2 regions of the Paenibacillus sp. FSL P4-0176 genome follow, and region 1 is predicted to be linked to the other one. Evidence: riboswitches for the same ligand, from Rfam matches in the RefSeq annotation. Region 1 holds a riboswitch; the other holds the start of a gene.

The links. A riboswitch is a leader RNA that binds a small molecule or an ion and turns the genes downstream of it on or off. The one in region 1 is predicted to bind FMN.
Region 2: linked by a shared signal. The riboswitch ahead of MKY95_RS18145 (DMT family transporter) and the one ahead of ribD (bifunctional diaminohydroxyphosphoribosylaminopyrimidine deaminase/5-amino-6-(5-phosphoribosylamino)uracil reductase RibD) in region 1 are both predicted to bind FMN.

The regions. Positions count from the first base shown of each region.
Region 1 is NZ_CP150242.1:4,711,289-4,719,353, reverse strand. It holds gene MKY95_RS21905 (stage V sporulation protein AB) at 1-93, shown strand, start outside; gene MKY95_RS21900 (spore germination protein) at 118-1,785, shown strand; gene lysA (diaminopimelate decarboxylase) at 1,889-3,220, shown strand; gene MKY95_RS21890 (peptidylprolyl isomerase) at 3,469-3,900, shown strand; gene MKY95_RS21885 (hypothetical protein) at 4,031-5,320, shown strand; FMN riboswitch at 5,490-5,658, shown strand; gene ribD (bifunctional diaminohydroxyphosphoribosylaminopyrimidine deaminase/5-amino-6-(5-phosphoribosylamino)uracil reductase RibD) at 5,983-7,086, shown strand; gene ribE (riboflavin synthase) at 7,148-7,816, shown strand; gene MKY95_RS21870 (bifunctional 3,4-dihydroxy-2-butanone-4-phosphate synthase/GTP cyclohydrolase II) at 7,849-8,065, shown strand, end outside.
Region 2 is NZ_CP150242.1:4,029,747-4,037,811, forward strand. It holds gene MKY95_RS18130 (amidohydrolase family protein) at 1-498, opposite strand, end outside; gene MKY95_RS18135 (CGNR zinc finger domain-containing protein) at 610-1,161, opposite strand; gene MKY95_RS18140 (DinB family protein) at 1,304-1,804, shown strand; FMN riboswitch at 1,889-2,042, shown strand; gene MKY95_RS18145 (DMT family transporter) at 2,187-3,167, shown strand; gene MKY95_RS18150 (amidase) at 3,498-4,994, shown strand; gene MKY95_RS18155 (urea carboxylase-associated family protein) at 5,129-5,737, shown strand; gene MKY95_RS18160 (LysE family translocator) at 5,877-6,503, shown strand; gene MKY95_RS18165 (YqcI/YcgG family protein) at 6,586-7,347, shown strand; gene MKY95_RS18170 (amino acid permease) at 7,404-8,065, opposite strand, start outside.

The DNA of each region.
Region 1 (8,065 bases):
GGCATGAAACCTTATTTGTTTGGATTACTGCTCGCCATGATTTTGGGCAAAATGACAGGTTCCCTGTTTGATTTTTTCATATATCAGCGGTAACTCGTGGCCATAGGAGGATGGAAGATGGATGAACGAACGGAGCACACAGGCCAGGAAAATAGTGAAGGTATAACGGAAGAGATGTTACACAAGTCTGCTTATGAGATTCAGAAGGAAGAAGAAGAGAAAGCGTACAATAAGAAAAAACAAAATGAGATGTCCGACAGCATTGAGGAATCCGTACAATATTGGCAGGAAAACGATGATATCTCCCCACGCATGAGTGAGAATAGATATACACTGCAACAGGTACTGGGGCTTGGAGAATCGTTCGACGTGAATATGAGGGAAATGGTCCTAGGTGGTAAGCACGTTGGATTGCTGATGATCACCGGCTTTGCCAAGGATGAGATTTTGCTTGAAGTCTTGAAAAGATTAACCTATCTCACGCCGGATGACGTCTCAGGACATGCACTCAAATCCTATTTTGAATGTTACATTCCCCACATTCAGGTGGAAAAAGTCGAGAAGATGAGTGCTGTCATCAACAAGGTCCTTACCGGTATGAGCGCAATGTTCGTTGAAGGAGATCGCTCGGTCTTAATTATGGATACCCGGAGTTACCCAGTTCGTTCACCAGAAGAACCTTCATTGGAAAGGGTGGTCCGCGGTTCCAGAGACGGCTTTACCGAAACGCTCTTGACCAACGTGACCTTAGTGCGTCGCAGAATACGCGACCCTGGACTGAAATTTGAGATCATGCAGGTGGGGCGGAGAACACAAACCGATGTCTGCGTGGTGTACATTGACGATATTGTGGATAAAGTGCAGGTGGATTCAGTCCGGGAAAAAATTCAACGAGTGGATATCGATGGTATTCCCGCCGCCGATAAACAGCTGGAAGAAGCGATTATCAACAAGGGATGGAATCCGTTCCCACTCGTTCGTTATTCGGAACGACCAGATGTTACAGCTTCTCATTTGCTGGAAGGACGAGTCGTCATTTTCGTAGACACTTCCCCCAGTGTGATGATTCTACCAACGACCTTTTTCGACCTATGTGAGCATGCGGAGGAGAACAGACAGACGGCCTTGATGGGAACATATTTACGATGGGTGCGTTTTGCAGGGATTCTCATCTCGTTGTTTTTGCTACCATTATGGCTTCTCATGGTTATTGACCCTTCGATTAAACCGATGGGACTTGACTTCATTGGTCCGCAGGAAAATGTAAAGCTGCCGTTAATTCTACAGTTTCTCCTGATCGAACTGGGCGTCGATTTATTACGGATGGCAGCGGTTCATACGCCTACACCTCTGGCATCGGCCATGGGCTTGATCGCGGCCATTCTAGTTGGGGATATCGCCGTCAAAACAGGATACTTTGTCAATGAGGTTGTGCTCTATATGGCCATCGCAGCCATCGGTATGTTTGCCACGCCAAGTTACGAATTGGGTCTCGCCAATAGGCTGGTCAGGCTGGTTCTGCTAGTCGCTGTTGCGATATTCAAGGTTCCGGGTTTGGTCGTGGGCTGTACATTGCTCATATTGGCGCTCACCGTTCACCGGTCGTACAATTCTTCGTATCTCTGGCCTTTTATACCGTTTAATGCAAAGGCCCTGGGCAACTTTTTATTCCGGCTTCCGCTACTGGAAAATAAAAAACGTCCATCATTCAATAAAACCCGTGACAACACCAAAATGTCCGATGATCCGGACGGAGAACTGCAAAAAAGTAAAAAACACAAATGATCTTCCGAAAAATCCATTCATCTCGCTGCCTAATTTGATATACTGGTGTAAAATCATTGGAATATCAATTGTTCCAGTATATAAAAAGTGAGGAATGCAGATTATGTATTTACATGGTACAAGTAAAATAAATGCGCAAGGACATCTGGAGATTGGCGGAGTTGATGCAACAGATCTGAAAGAACAGTTTGGAACTCCCCTGTACGTTGTGGACGAGCAATTGGTTCGCGAGCGTTGCAGAGAGTACATGGAAGCATTCCGTGCTTCCGGATTGGGCTTCCAGGTTGCTTACGCAAGTAAAGCATTCTGTGTAATGGCGATGTGTGCCCTTGCAGCTGAAGAAGGACTTTCCCTGGATGTCGTATCTGACGGTGAACTGTTTACTGCACTGCAAGCAGGATTCCCGGCTGAGCGCATTCACTTCCACGGTAACAACAAAACGCTGGAAGAGATCGAAATGGCTCTTGATGCAGAGATTGGATGTTTTGTTGTTGATAACTTCAATGAATTGCATCTGTTGCAGGCTGTAGCAGCGGACAAAAATCGTAAAGTAAACATTTTGCTTCGTGTGACGCCTGGTGTTGAGGCACATACGCATGAATATATTTCCACAGGTCAAACGGATTCGAAATTTGGATTTGATATCGGCAATGGTACAGCATTTGAAGCGATTGACTTGGCTTCCAAGCAGTCTAACCTGGTATTGCTCGGTGTGCATTCCCACATCGGTTCCCAGATCTTCGAAGTTGAAGGCTTCCAGATGGCGGTTCAACGTGTTGCTGAATTTGCAGCAAGTGTATATGAGCGTCTTAATGTTGCTTTCAAAGTGGTTAACCTTGGTGGTGGATTCGGAATCCGTTATATCGATGGAGATACGCCGCTTGAAGTTGCACAATACGTGAAGGCTATTACAGACGCCGTTAAAAATCATTTTGCTCAAATCGGCTATGCCGTACCTGAGATCTGGGTTGAGCCAGGCCGCAGCATCGTGGGTGAAGCGGGAACAACGCTGTATACCGTTGGAACAAGCAAAGACATTCCAGGCGTGCGTAAATACGTTGCCGTTGATGGTGGTATGACTGATAACCCACGTCCTGCTTTGTATGAATCCAAGTATGAAGCTGTGCTTGCCAACCGTGCGAATGAGGCTGCTCAGGAAACGGTATCTGTTGCGGGTAAATGTTGCGAGAGTGGCGATATGTTGATCTGGGATCTGGACCTGCCAAAAGTGGAAAGTGGCGATCTGCTCGCTGTAGCTTGCACAGGTGCGTATAACTACTCCATGGCGAGCAACTACAACCGGATTCGTCGTCCGGCCGTTGTATTTGTCAAAGACGGTCAAGGGGATGTCGTGGTACGCCGTGAGACGTATCAAGATATCATCCAGAATGACCTGGTACCTGCGCGCATTGGAAAGCAGCCAGTTACTCGCTAATTCGTCAAAAGATAATGCGATTCTGCATTATTCAAGATATAGGGATTTTGCAGTTGAAGCAGATGAAAAGGGAACTTCCTTTTTCGTCTGCTTTTTGCGTATTTGAGCTAAATCATGAAAAAAGTTGCCGTTTTTTTTGCGATCCAGACATTTTCGGTGTACACTAAGAAAAGTGCTGTAATGCTTGGCCCAGGGTCATGCGTTCTGGCACCATTAACGATGGTCAATACGAAAGGAGTCATTTACATATGGCGAAACAAGCGAAAATTAAATTGGCAAACGGCGGAGAAGTTCTGATCGATCTGTTCGATCAAGAAGCTCCAAACACAGTAGCAAACTTTGAGAAACTGGCTAACTCCGGTTTCTACAATGGTCTTACATTCCACCGCGTTATTCCGGGCTTTGTAGCTCAAGGCGGATGCCCTAACGGTAGCGGTGCAGGTGGCCCAGGTTACACAATCAACTGTGAAATTAACCCGAACAAACATGAGCGCGGAACACTTGCTATGGCACATGCTGGCCGTAACACAGGTGGAAGCCAGTTCTACATCTGCTACCAACCACAACCACATTTGGATGGACAACATACTGTATTTGGTAAAGTAACTAAAGGTATGGAGTTCGTGGACGCTTTAGAAGGTAAAGACAAAATGGAAACTGTTGAAGTTGTAGAAGCTTAATACCTTCACCTTAACTGGATCCAAACATGAAGTGCTTCTTTTATAGAAGCACTTTTTTTATTTTTTACATACTTCAAATCGATAATTAGAAAGGATGAATATAACCTTGGATATGGTTACTCAGCTAAGCTTGTTAAAACAAATTTATAGTGAGCGCACGTTGTGGGATGAAGAACTGCAGGCATCGCGCCATGTCGTTCCGGATAGTCTATCGGTAAAGGATCGAGAAGCGCTTGAGGCAGCCGGGCATGAACCGAATCGCTTTGTACGTCCGCAACATGATGAAACGATTACTGAGCTGAAAAAAGTTGCGAATCAATGGACGATCAATGATGCAGCGCAGGCCTTTGTATCCTCTTTGTGGTCAGCACCCATGATCTGGCGTTCGTTGCTTACGGGCAAGCTTATTGCGAGCAGTATGCCAAGCCATGAACATACGCCATATCCATCTTCGAACACTTGTAAGATCTGCGGATTAAGTGTAGATCAAGCAACCGACACAACGCTACAATGGTATTGGCGGATGACCAATGGAACACCGTTGGACGGTGATCCTTTTGGATATGTGTTGGCACTTCGAGAGCTGGCTACCGCGCAGGAGCTTCCAATACCCAATAAGTACGACCGCTGGACATTCCGTGCGGTGTTAACGGTGTTGCGCGAATTACCTCCCAAAACACGTTACAGCAAGGCAGCAGTAGCGCTCAAGAAGGAACGTCTTTTGCCTACACAGAAGGAATATGCCTACCGTGATTTACTTGAGACGTTAGCTCTGATTGGCATATTGGATACGCCGGAACATCCTGGAATGATCACGGAATTCACCTCTTACATGCAGCGTGACGCACGCCCCAATGTGCGGGTTGAAGTGCAGGCCCCTCTGGCGTGGTGGGACTCATCTGTCGGAATTAATGAGAACAACCTGAACAAGATATTTCATGATTTTGATCTGAATAACATATCACTTGCGGATAAGCCTGATGAGAGTCCAGCTGTAAAGGACACGATCTTAGGGGCATTGGAGAAGAAGAGAAGTGTTCGCGGAAAAGTACCAAAGGCATCTCCTGATGCAGGTACCGGGGAGGTACAGTCTGGCGATGTGTATGCTGTTCGGGTCCGGGAAGGTGTATGGGTGACTGTATATTGTCATGAAGTCAGAGACAAGCGCGTCATTGTCGAATATCTGGATGGAGTCTTCCCAGAGATGCCGGGAAAAGCAGATTTGCATGGGACGTTTCGACCGAGAGCGAATGGACGCTGGAAATGCTCGGCTATTGCGATTGATTCCACAAGTTGGGTCAGAAGGGTGGCAAGAGAGTTTCCGCTTCCGACTTCGCCCCTGCAAGAACCTGACCGCACTCCATTCCATAATGCCAAAGAATTAAAGCATATGGCGAGCTGGTGTTTTCCTGATATGTAGAATGTTGCGATGGATGTGAAAATGGGCCACCAAGCAAAAACCGTACCTCCTTGAGAGGAAGCGGTTTTTTGTTGTTTCTTAGCTTATTAAAAGTTAGTATGTGACAAAAAGGAACAAAAAACAATTGATTTTTTGGCATTAAAGTGCTAACATCCAAGTAATAACGAAAGCAATCCTTCAGGGCAGGGTGTAATTCCCTACCGGCGGTGATGCAGGAAGTGTAAGGACCTATGTGTCCAGCACTTGATGCAAAGTCCGTGACCTGTCTGCCATTGGCAGATGGCTGATCTGGTGTAATTCCAGAACCGACAGTATAGTCTGGATGGGAGAAGGAGAGGTGCAGACCTAACAGGTTTGCATTCAGCAGGAGTATTGCTGCACAGTCACGATTTTATGATGTCTTGCACTGTGCAGGGAAGATCCGGATACGCCGGACAGTTCCATACATATGCCGCACTATAAAAGCTCTTTACCTGTGATTGATGTTCATTAAGGTATGTGTCTATTTTCACTTGCCCGAAATGAAGATTTGGGCAAAGTGTTGGCGTGCTGTATCCATTTCACTCCTGCTGGTGACATTTGTCTCTCATCATCCCCATCGAACTGATTGTTCGACGGGGATTTTTTAATAAACAAGACTTTAAACCGCGGGGTGAACGGATTTGGAAATGATCAATGATGAATTTTATATGGCACTGGCATTGGATATGGCGGAACGAGCACAGGGACAGACCGGGATTAATCCGGTTGTTGGATGTGTAGTTGTGAAAGAGGGTCGTATTGTAGGCCTGGGGAGCCATCTGAAACGTGGAACCGGTCATGCAGAGGTGCATGCACTTAACATGGCAGGCAGTGATGCAGAAGGAAGTACGGTATACGTTACACTTGAGCCTTGTAGTCATTATGGCAAGACGCCACCTTGTAGTGAACGCCTGATTCATGAAAAGGTGAAACGTGTTGTGGTATGTTGTGAAGATCCAAATCCGCAAGTATCCGGCAGGGGCATAAGCATGCTTCGTCAACAAGGCATTGAAGTTGAAGTTGGCGTACTGCGTGAGCGAGGAAGACGTATGAATGAAAAATTCATTAAGTTTATTACAACGGGTCTACCTTTTGTGACACTGAAAACGGCTACTACTTTGGATGGGAAAATTGCTACTCGCAGCGGAGACAGCAAGTGGATCTCTAACGAGCCCGCTCGTGAGATTGTGCATGCCCTTCGTCATCGTCACCAGGGAATCATGGTTGGCGTCGACACGGTAATCGCCGATAATCCGGAACTTACTACCCGTTTGCAAGTCGAAGGCATTAGTCCAGTGCGCATTGTAGTGGATTCCAAGTTACGTCTTCCCGTAGGTGCCAAAATGGTTAAGGATGGTCTTGCTCTAACATGGGTGCTGACAACAGACGAAGCCAGTCCTGAAGCTGCTGAACGTTTGGAAGCCTACGGCGTCGAGATTATACGCTGTGGTCCTGGACCACGTGTGGATCTGTTGAGCGGACTTAGCAAGTTGGGTGAACGTGATATAGGTTCGATTTTGCTTGAAGGTGGAGGCACCTTGAATGGAGCCATGTTGGAGGCACGGTTGGTTGATCGACTGCTTATGTTTATCGCTCCGAAGATTGTAGGCGGTTATGATACACCTGGAAGCTTCCGCTTCGAGGGTGTGGAACGTATGAATCAGGCGATTCAATTGAATCAGTTGGAGATTGAACAAGTTGGAGATAATATCAGCATTGGTGGTATTCCGGTGTGGCCTGAATAAATAAATGGATTTGAAAGTAGAAAGTTAGGTTTTTTATAACTTGAAAAAGGGAGGCGGCAGCATGTTTACCGGTTTGGTGGAAGAAGTCGGTCAGATCCGGCGTATTGGTCGGAAAGGCGAAGCGATGGTCCTGAATATCGGAGCTTCCGCCATCATGGACGATCTGAAGATTGGTGATAGTGTAGCAGTGAACGGCGTGTGCTTAACTGCGACAACGCTCGAAGGTGGAGGTTTTACCGCCGATGTAATGCCTGAAACCTATCGCCATACCAATCTCAGTCAGCTGCAATCTGGCAGTAAAGTTAATCTGGAGCGGGCCATGCAATCAGGCGGTCGTTTTGGCGGACATATCGTACAGGGCCATGTTGATGGTACTGGAGTGATTGGCAGTATAACACGTGATCAGAATGCAATTGTGTTTGAGATTAAGCCTGATGATCACCAGTTGTTCAAATATCTGATCCCCAAAGGATCGGTTACACTGGATGGCATTAGCTTGACCGTTGTCCATACGTCGGATACCGCATTCACGGTTTCCATTATCCCGCATACCATTGGTGAAACTGTACTAAATGTGAAAAAGACAGGGGATACCATTAATATCGAATGCGATATTTTGGGCAAATATGTGGATCATCTGCTCCAGTATGGGAGAGGACATCGGGAGACAGATGCTGGCAAGCCGCGCAGTATCAGTGAAGATTTTCTCTCCAATCACGGATTTGCATAAATAGAGAACAGAAATTAACTGGAGGTGGACCAATGTCAGAACAATCCATTCTGGACACAATAGAAGAAGCCATATATGATCTCATGCGAGGTAAACCTGTCATTGTTGTGGATGATGAAGATCGGGAGAATGAAGGCGATTTTATCGCTTTGGCCGAAAAGGCGACGCCTGAAGTCATTAATTTCATGATTACCGAAGGTAGAGGTCTGGTCTGTGTTCCGATTACACAACAACGTGCGGACGAACTTA
Region 2 (8,065 bases), 680 kb from region 1:
ATCCCGATTCCAGTAGTCCGTCTCACCAGGTACTCCGTGAGCAAATACCGCCCGAATGCCAGCATCCTGAAGTCCACGAATCAGTTCATCCGTATGGTCAGGGGAATATGGCATGCTCCAATCCATTACTGTCGTCACTCCTGCGTTAAGCGCTTCCAAGGAACCGAGCAGGTTGGCAATATAACTATCTTGTGGGCGGAGCTTGCTTCCCATCGCACCATAATAGAGATTTTGCAAATAAACTGGTAACGACCAGTTGGTTCCCGCTGTTTTGACAAGTGATTCCCACATATGCCGATGTGTGTCCACCAGCCCAGGCATAATAATCATCGATGAAGCATCAATGATCTCCGCATCCGGAATATCCAGGTCGGGCTGAATAGCCATGATCAGTGAATCCTGAATCAAAACGTCCGCCCTCTTATACTGTCCAATTTTAGCATCCATCGACAACACACAGCCATTTTTCAACAGATAACTTGTCCGCACAAGAAACATCTCCCATCTATTTTGGTTTGAAAGACGATCACATCCTGCTTACGAATCCGTACTGCTTCTGACTATTTTTTCGCTAGTATATATACATTATATAGTTATTGTTAGTATTTATCAATTTTGGGATTTACGTTTCGCCCGAAATCTTCTGACCTTCATCAGATTGCCACACATCTTATCATCACAGTACTTCTGTGTTCTGCTTCGGGTATCATCATAGAACATCCAGCGACAATCCGAATTATCACAGATCCGGATCCTGCCGCCTTCTCCCTCTACCAAAGTCAAAGCAAAGTCAGCAGCTACCTCAGCCATAACCTGACTCCAATGTGCTTCTACAGCTACCAGTTGGAGTTTCAGTTCCTGATCAATTGTAGTCAATGTTCTTCTCACATGCCCTGCTTCCATAACGCCGTTCAACCATTGTTTTTCTATATCCGTTAATGATGCTCCAGAAGATAAGCGGGCTCCAAGAGCTATCAATTCATTCCTGAAATTTCTCATCGACAACTCCTCTTCTGGAGATGCAGGGACAGAAGCGTTAAGTTGCCATCGTTCCAGAAAATCTTGCTGCCAGTTCGCCTTCCCAAGTCTGTCCTCCGATCGATCTCCCCCACGCCAATCGTGATAATCGCTGTTTACAAAATCGGTCCATAATCTGTCCATATATACCTCCGTTTATGTAACCATCTAAGTAAACAAAGAAGGTTACAACTCGTCTTTGATGTGTTATATTGAGTGTAACCTTATTAATCAGTTTTAGCTAGTTACATCACCTATCACAATTATACGCAAGGAGGAAAAGGCAATGACAAAAACAACAGCACTAGATGTGTTACTTATTCAAAAGGATGATACTTGGGATCAATGTAATTGGATTGTACCTTTGTCGAAATCCTTGGAGGGTCTTACAGCAGAACAAGCAGCCTGGATTCCACCCTCAGGAGGATTAAGCATCTGGCAGTTGGTTAACCATATGTATTATTACAACCATCGCTTATTATGTCGCATGCAAGGTAAGGAGCCTACCCTTCCTGCTGTAGACTCCAATGAATACACATTTGGGAATCCTGGAGATGCAACGGACGCAGCTAGTTGGAATACACTGATGCAGGGTACAACTCGATTAGCCCAGCAGTTGCGAGATCAATTGGCTGCACTACAAGAGTCAGATCTTGAAGCCGCATATATGGATTCCGAAGAGAAATGGGCACACGAACTAGCTCGCTGGGTACTCCATGATGCGTATCACGCAGGTCAGATCGTGCTCCTTCGCAGACAGCAAGGAAGCTGGAAAATCGTTTTCTAAAAAAAATGCTTGAACTGCTAGCGCTTACAGGAATAAGATGAACTTATTAATGTTACAGCTTGTTCAACACACTATATAATTGAATAGGATCTTCGGGGTAGGGTGCAATTCCCAACCGGCGGTGATGTTCTTCGGAACCAGCCCGCGACTCGCTATTTGTTCTTAACGAAGGACATCTAGCGACTGACTTGGTGTGAATCCAAGGCCGACGGTACAGTCCGGATGAGAGAAGATCAACACATTGACATGCCGTTCACGGGAAGGCCTCTTTCCTGACGCATGTCCTTGGATGAGCCCCCGTTTATTTGGTATATACCAAAACGGGGGCTTTTGTCGATTTTGCCAACTGAAGATTCCGTGTTCTGACGAAGGAGTCCTGAATATGGAAAAGACATCAGCAGCATCACCTGTTTACCGCAAGGAACGAAGTAATACCGGATTCTGGCTTGTAGTTCTCGGCGCCGCCTTATGGGGTGTCGACCCCCTCTTCCGCATTATTTTGCTAAATACGATGACATCCACGCAGATTGTACTGGTGGAACATATCATCGTCAGTCTTATTGCCATTCCCGTACTGTGGAAATTTCGGGCTGATCTGAAAAACCTGCGCGCTCGCCACTGGATTGCCGTGATTTTTATCTCATGGGGAGGATCAGCACTCGCAACGGTATTGTTCACCATGGCGCTTACACATAACGATCCGAATACGGTGCTGTTATTGCAAAAAATGCAACCACTCTTCGCTATCGTGCTGGCTAAACTGTTATTAAAAGAAACGTTGCCTCGCCGCTTCGGTGGATTGTTCTTCATTGCATTAGCAGGAACGTACCTGCTTACATTTGGATTCACATTGCCATTAGGTAACTGGGACAACTGGATTCATGCTGGAAGCTTGTTATCCCTTGGGGCTGCTGCCCTATGGGGAGGTTCAACCGTTATGGGACGATTGATGCTGGGTCAGGCGCGTTACGAAACCGTCACCTCCCTGCGCTTTGTCGTTGCTCTCCCGCTCCTGATCTTTATGACGTGGAACGAAGGTGCGGCATGGACGTTCCCGTCCGGAACGGGTGAACAGACTGCTGTCATCCTCAACATTCTCGGTCAGGCATTGTTACCAGGTTTGCTCAGTCTTCTGTTGTATTACAAAGGTCTGTCGTCAACCAAAGCCTCTGTTGCAACACTCGCAGAACTTAGCTTCCCGATGGCTGGTGTGTTGGTGAACTGGATTGCTTTCCGTACACTGATTACATGGGAGCAGCTTCTTGGTTTTATCCTGATCTGGGTGGCCCTCTTCGCCATTTCCAGACAGCAGGAAAGATCATCAACTGGGGCCGATGCTGCACCGAAGCTGCGTACAGAGTAAGTGGATATATCTGAGGTTCACATATAAACAAATAGTTAATATAAATGTAAAATAAAACCATTGCACATCAAATTAGATGAGCAGTGGTTTTATTTTATTGCCATTACTCGATTATTACTCGATCATTTTCTCAATTAGCAAAATGAGCTATTAACCCTGTGCTTTATTTCTATATCGCATATGCAAATCCCCCTCTTTTTCCTCCAACCTCATAACGAGTATGCATATCATCGCACTACTTCTCTTCTATCTTTTGTCTTTTGTCTAATCCGGTGGTACGATGACATATGGAATAAACAGATGAATTATATTCAGAGAGGAACGATCATAATGTCTTCATTCTCATATACCTCCTACGACGCCGTAGGTTTGGCTGAACTGATCCGATCCCGGGAAGTATCCCCGGTTGAAATGCTTGAAGCGGCGTTTGCACGCCTTGAAGAAGTGAATCCGCAACTTAATGCGGTTATTCGTACATATGAATCTCGTGCACGGGAGGAAGCCGGTTTGGTTCGACCTGGAGAACAACCTTTTGCCGGTGTTCCCCTGCTCCTGAAAGATATCTCGCAATCCTTGGAAGGTGAATTTCTGACTTCAGGCTCACGTTTGTTCAGCGAGCATCGGTCATTACGCAATTCCAATTTTGTCACTCGACTCCGTGATGCAGGCTTTATCTTCATAGGACATACCAATACGCCTGAATTTGGTTTGAAAAATATTACCGAGCCCCGTCTTCATGGTCCCACTCGCAATCCATGGAATATCAATCACTCCCCGGGTGGTTCAAGTGGTGGTGCCGCTGCTGCTGTAGCTTCGGGTATTGTTCCTCTTGCCGGAGCCAGTGACGGAGGAGGTTCGATTCGTATCCCGGCTTCCTTTAGCGGATTGTTTGGGTTAAAGCCAACCCGCGGGCGCACACCTGTAGGACCGGGAGTTGGTCGTCAATGGCAAGGCGCATCGATTGATTTTGCCCTCTCTCGCTCGGTTCGGGACAGTGCTGCATTGCTTGATACGTTACAAGTCATTCAGCCCGAAGCTGCGTTCCATGCTCCACTCTTTCCAGGCAGTTACTTGGCTGATATGAGCTATCCACATCAACGCAAACTGAAAATTGCATACACAACGGATTCACCCGTGGGAACACCTGTCAGCGCAGAAGCCAAAGAGTCTGTATACAAGCTCGTTCGCTGGTTGGAAGATCAAGGTCATCATGTTGAGGAAAAACTGAGTCCAGTCAATGGAGTTCGGTTGATGGAGAACTATTACATGATGAACAGTGGTGAGATGGCTGCGATGATCTCTTCTATGGAACGCTCCATGGGCCGGGCTCTGACCTCCGATGATATGGAGATTGAATCTTGGGTTCTGGCTGAAGCAGGCAAAAAGGTGTCCGCTGCGGAATTTGTACATAGCTTAGCTGAATGGGATGTAGCTGCAGCCCAGATGTCCACTTTGTTCGAGCGTTATGACTTCTACGTCACACCTGTTAATGCTTTTCCTGCGCCTAAGATTGGTGAATTAACACCTCATGACGAACAGATCCGTAATCTGATGCGAATTAGTGAATTGGACAAGACCCAGCAGCAGCAACTCATTTATGAAATGTTTGAGCCAAGTCTTACGTATACACCGTTCACCCAGCTTGCAAATCTGACAGGTCAGCCTGCGATAAGTGTACCTCTGCATATGACACCTGAAGGGTTGCCAATGGGCGTTCAAGTGATGGCAACCAAGGGACGCGAAGATTGGTTATTACACCTGGCTGGACAGCTTGAACAATCAGACCTCTGGATCGGGATGAGAGGTAATCCACTATTTCCAGCATAAAGACGTATTATGTGGTGTGTTAAATTTACCATTGGATGTTCCTGCCTGAGTACAGAGTGCATCGCCATAAAAGTGCATGAAAGCATCATCTGTTCCGCATACTGAAAGCAAACAGTAGCGGAGGAATGTAACAGATGAATACAAATCAGCGCCATAAACAGTCTTATCGTATCCCAGCCAAAACGGGATATGCCTTGAAAGTAAACAAGGGTTCTTTACTACGCATAACGGATCTGGAGGGACAGCAAGTCATTGATTTTGTGGCATATGATGCTACAGATGCTAACCATCGCTTGGACCCCGGCGTGACAATGGACGTATTGCGTACTTATCGAATTAAACCGGGACAGTTTGTGTATTCCAATCAGTATCAACCTTTACTCAAGATTGTCCGTGACACCGTTGGGGTACATGATTTCTTCAACTCCGCTTGTCGCCCAGAGATGTATGAGGTGTTATACGACAAAAAGGATCATGCCAGTTGTTATCACAATCTGAACACGGCACTGGAACCCTTTGGGATTCTACCACCAGACCAACACTATCCGTTTAACCTGTTTATGAAGTCCGTTGTAGACAGTGAAGGCAAGATTGATGTTGTAGCTCCCGACTCTCGTGCAGGTGATTATGTCGAGATGGAGGCATTAATGGATCTCACAATTGGGCTCTCCGCCTGTCCTTGTGAAGAAAGCTCATGCAACGGATATAACTGCACCCCTATTCAATTGGATGTGGAACTTTAACAGAATGAAAAGGCCTTGACACAGTATGAGATAAAAGTAGTTTGTTCTAATTCACTCCTTGCGGGAATACGATGACTTGTACCCATTTTCTGTGACAACTGGTACAATTCATCGAACCCGTTAAGGAGTGAACGTGTTTATGTCTGTACTGTTCAGTTATATTATCTTGGGAATATCATTGTCCGCTCCAATCGGTCCGATTAACGCCGCCCAACTCGACCGTGGAGCCCGCCACGGATTCATGCATGCCTGGATTCTAGGACTCGGAGCTATGTTTGCAGATTTGGTGTATATGCTGCTGATTTATTTTGGAGTTGCCCATTTTCTGGACACGCCGTTCATGCGCTCTTTTCTCTGGTCATTTGGCAGTTTTATTCTGATTTACACGGGAGTGGAAACGCTCTCGAAGCTAAAGCAAGGCATTCAGGGTACATCTACTGCGGAAGCAACTGTTCGAAAATCATTTATATCCGGATTTTTGATGGCCCTGTCCAATCCACTGAATATTTTATTTTGGCTTGGGATCTATGGCTCTATTCTCGCGACAACTGTGAAACATACGGATACCGCTCATTTGCTGCTCTACAGTTCAGGCATATTCATTGGTATTCTGGTGTGGGATGTCATTATGGCTGGCATGGCCAGTCGATTCCACAAACATAGCAGTGAGAATGTATTGCGCTGGATCTCTATCATTTCGGGAATCTGCCTGATCGGATTTGGTTTGTATTTTGGGTACGAAGCTGTACGTTCCATATTTTTCTGACAACAAAATCAGGCTGGACAGTCACCCAACTTCCCCCACATTAATACTGTAACGGTATCATGTGGAATGGAGTTGGGAATCAATGGCGGAGCTGTATAGTGCCGACGAAATAAACACCTTGTTTGAGCGTCTTCCATCTTGGCAGCAGGACGCTTATTCGCAATTTGGTAAAATGATCGCCGACGAAGATAATACGTATCCATGTGTACCTGGACGAATGGGATTTCTGTCAGGACATTTGAGGTACGGATTTACGTGTGACCCCCGATCTGAACATGCTGCCGAAGATATGGCCGATCTGCTTAGACAATATGGTCCTGTCTCCAGAGACACCGGTCATTACGCTTCGATGGTCGTGATCTGTGAGACACCAAGTGATCTGAAAGATCATACAACGGTAGAGCAATATCAGACGTTATTCTGGCAAATGCTTAATCGGGTAAGTTCACACGATACCGAGCCGTGGCCGGAACATATTTCAACCGATCCTCATGATTCATCATGGGAGTTTTGCTTTGGCGGAGAGCCTTACTTTTGTTTCTGTGCAACTCCTGCACATGAACTCCGAGCCAGCCGGCATTTTCCTTATCTCATGTTTGCTTTTCAACCACGGTGGGTATTCGAATCCATTAATGACAACACCCCTCTTGGCCGTAAAATGAAAACCTTAATTCGCAAACGTCTCGCTGCGTATGATGCTGTACCTGCTCACCCTTCGCTGATGTGGTATGGTCAGCAGGATAATCTGGAATGGAAACAGTATTTCCTGCCTGATGATGAGCAGACACCTTCCAAATGTCCATTCATGCGGATGAAGCAAGCCCTAGGCAAGTTGACGAAATAATCTTAAAGCACTCATTAATCCGTTGTGCGACCTCCACGAAAGTTGCTGGGAGTTGCTTATGGTTTGGATGGTGCTGACTGCGGTGGTTTCGAGCCACGTACCTTATGAACAACATACGTGATGATGCCAAGGAACACCAGAAGTCCCACACTTGCCAGCAGACCCGTTCTGCTGGCTTTTTCCATCGCTGTCCCAGCCACAGCAGCTACAATTAATACTATGGCAATCCATACTTTGATGCGATTCCACTTCACGGGCTTCATTTTTTTAATGTACGTGATGCAGATGAGCAGCCATGTATACATTAATACCAGACTACCTGCTGTCGTCACATATTCAAACAAACTCTTGGGCATCCATAATGCCATCAACGTAGACAGGACTAATCCAGCCGCTGTGCAACACAATGCCTGAAGTGGCATGTCCTTTTTTCCCCAGGTCTTCGTGAACAGTTTTGGTGCATCTCCATCTTCTGCGAGTTTCACCAACATGGACGTAATGGCATATAACGAAGCCACCATTGTCGAGAATCCGGCTATAATCAGAATTCCGTTGAGAATGTGGACCACAACAGTGAATCCAATGGTTGCCATGGCTTTGACAAGCGGACTTTCATCTGGAGTTAACTGAACTGAAGGTACAAGCAACAGGATCAACGCAATTGCAATCACATAGAGTGTACTCACCGATAATAGCATCACTCGACCTGATTTCACTG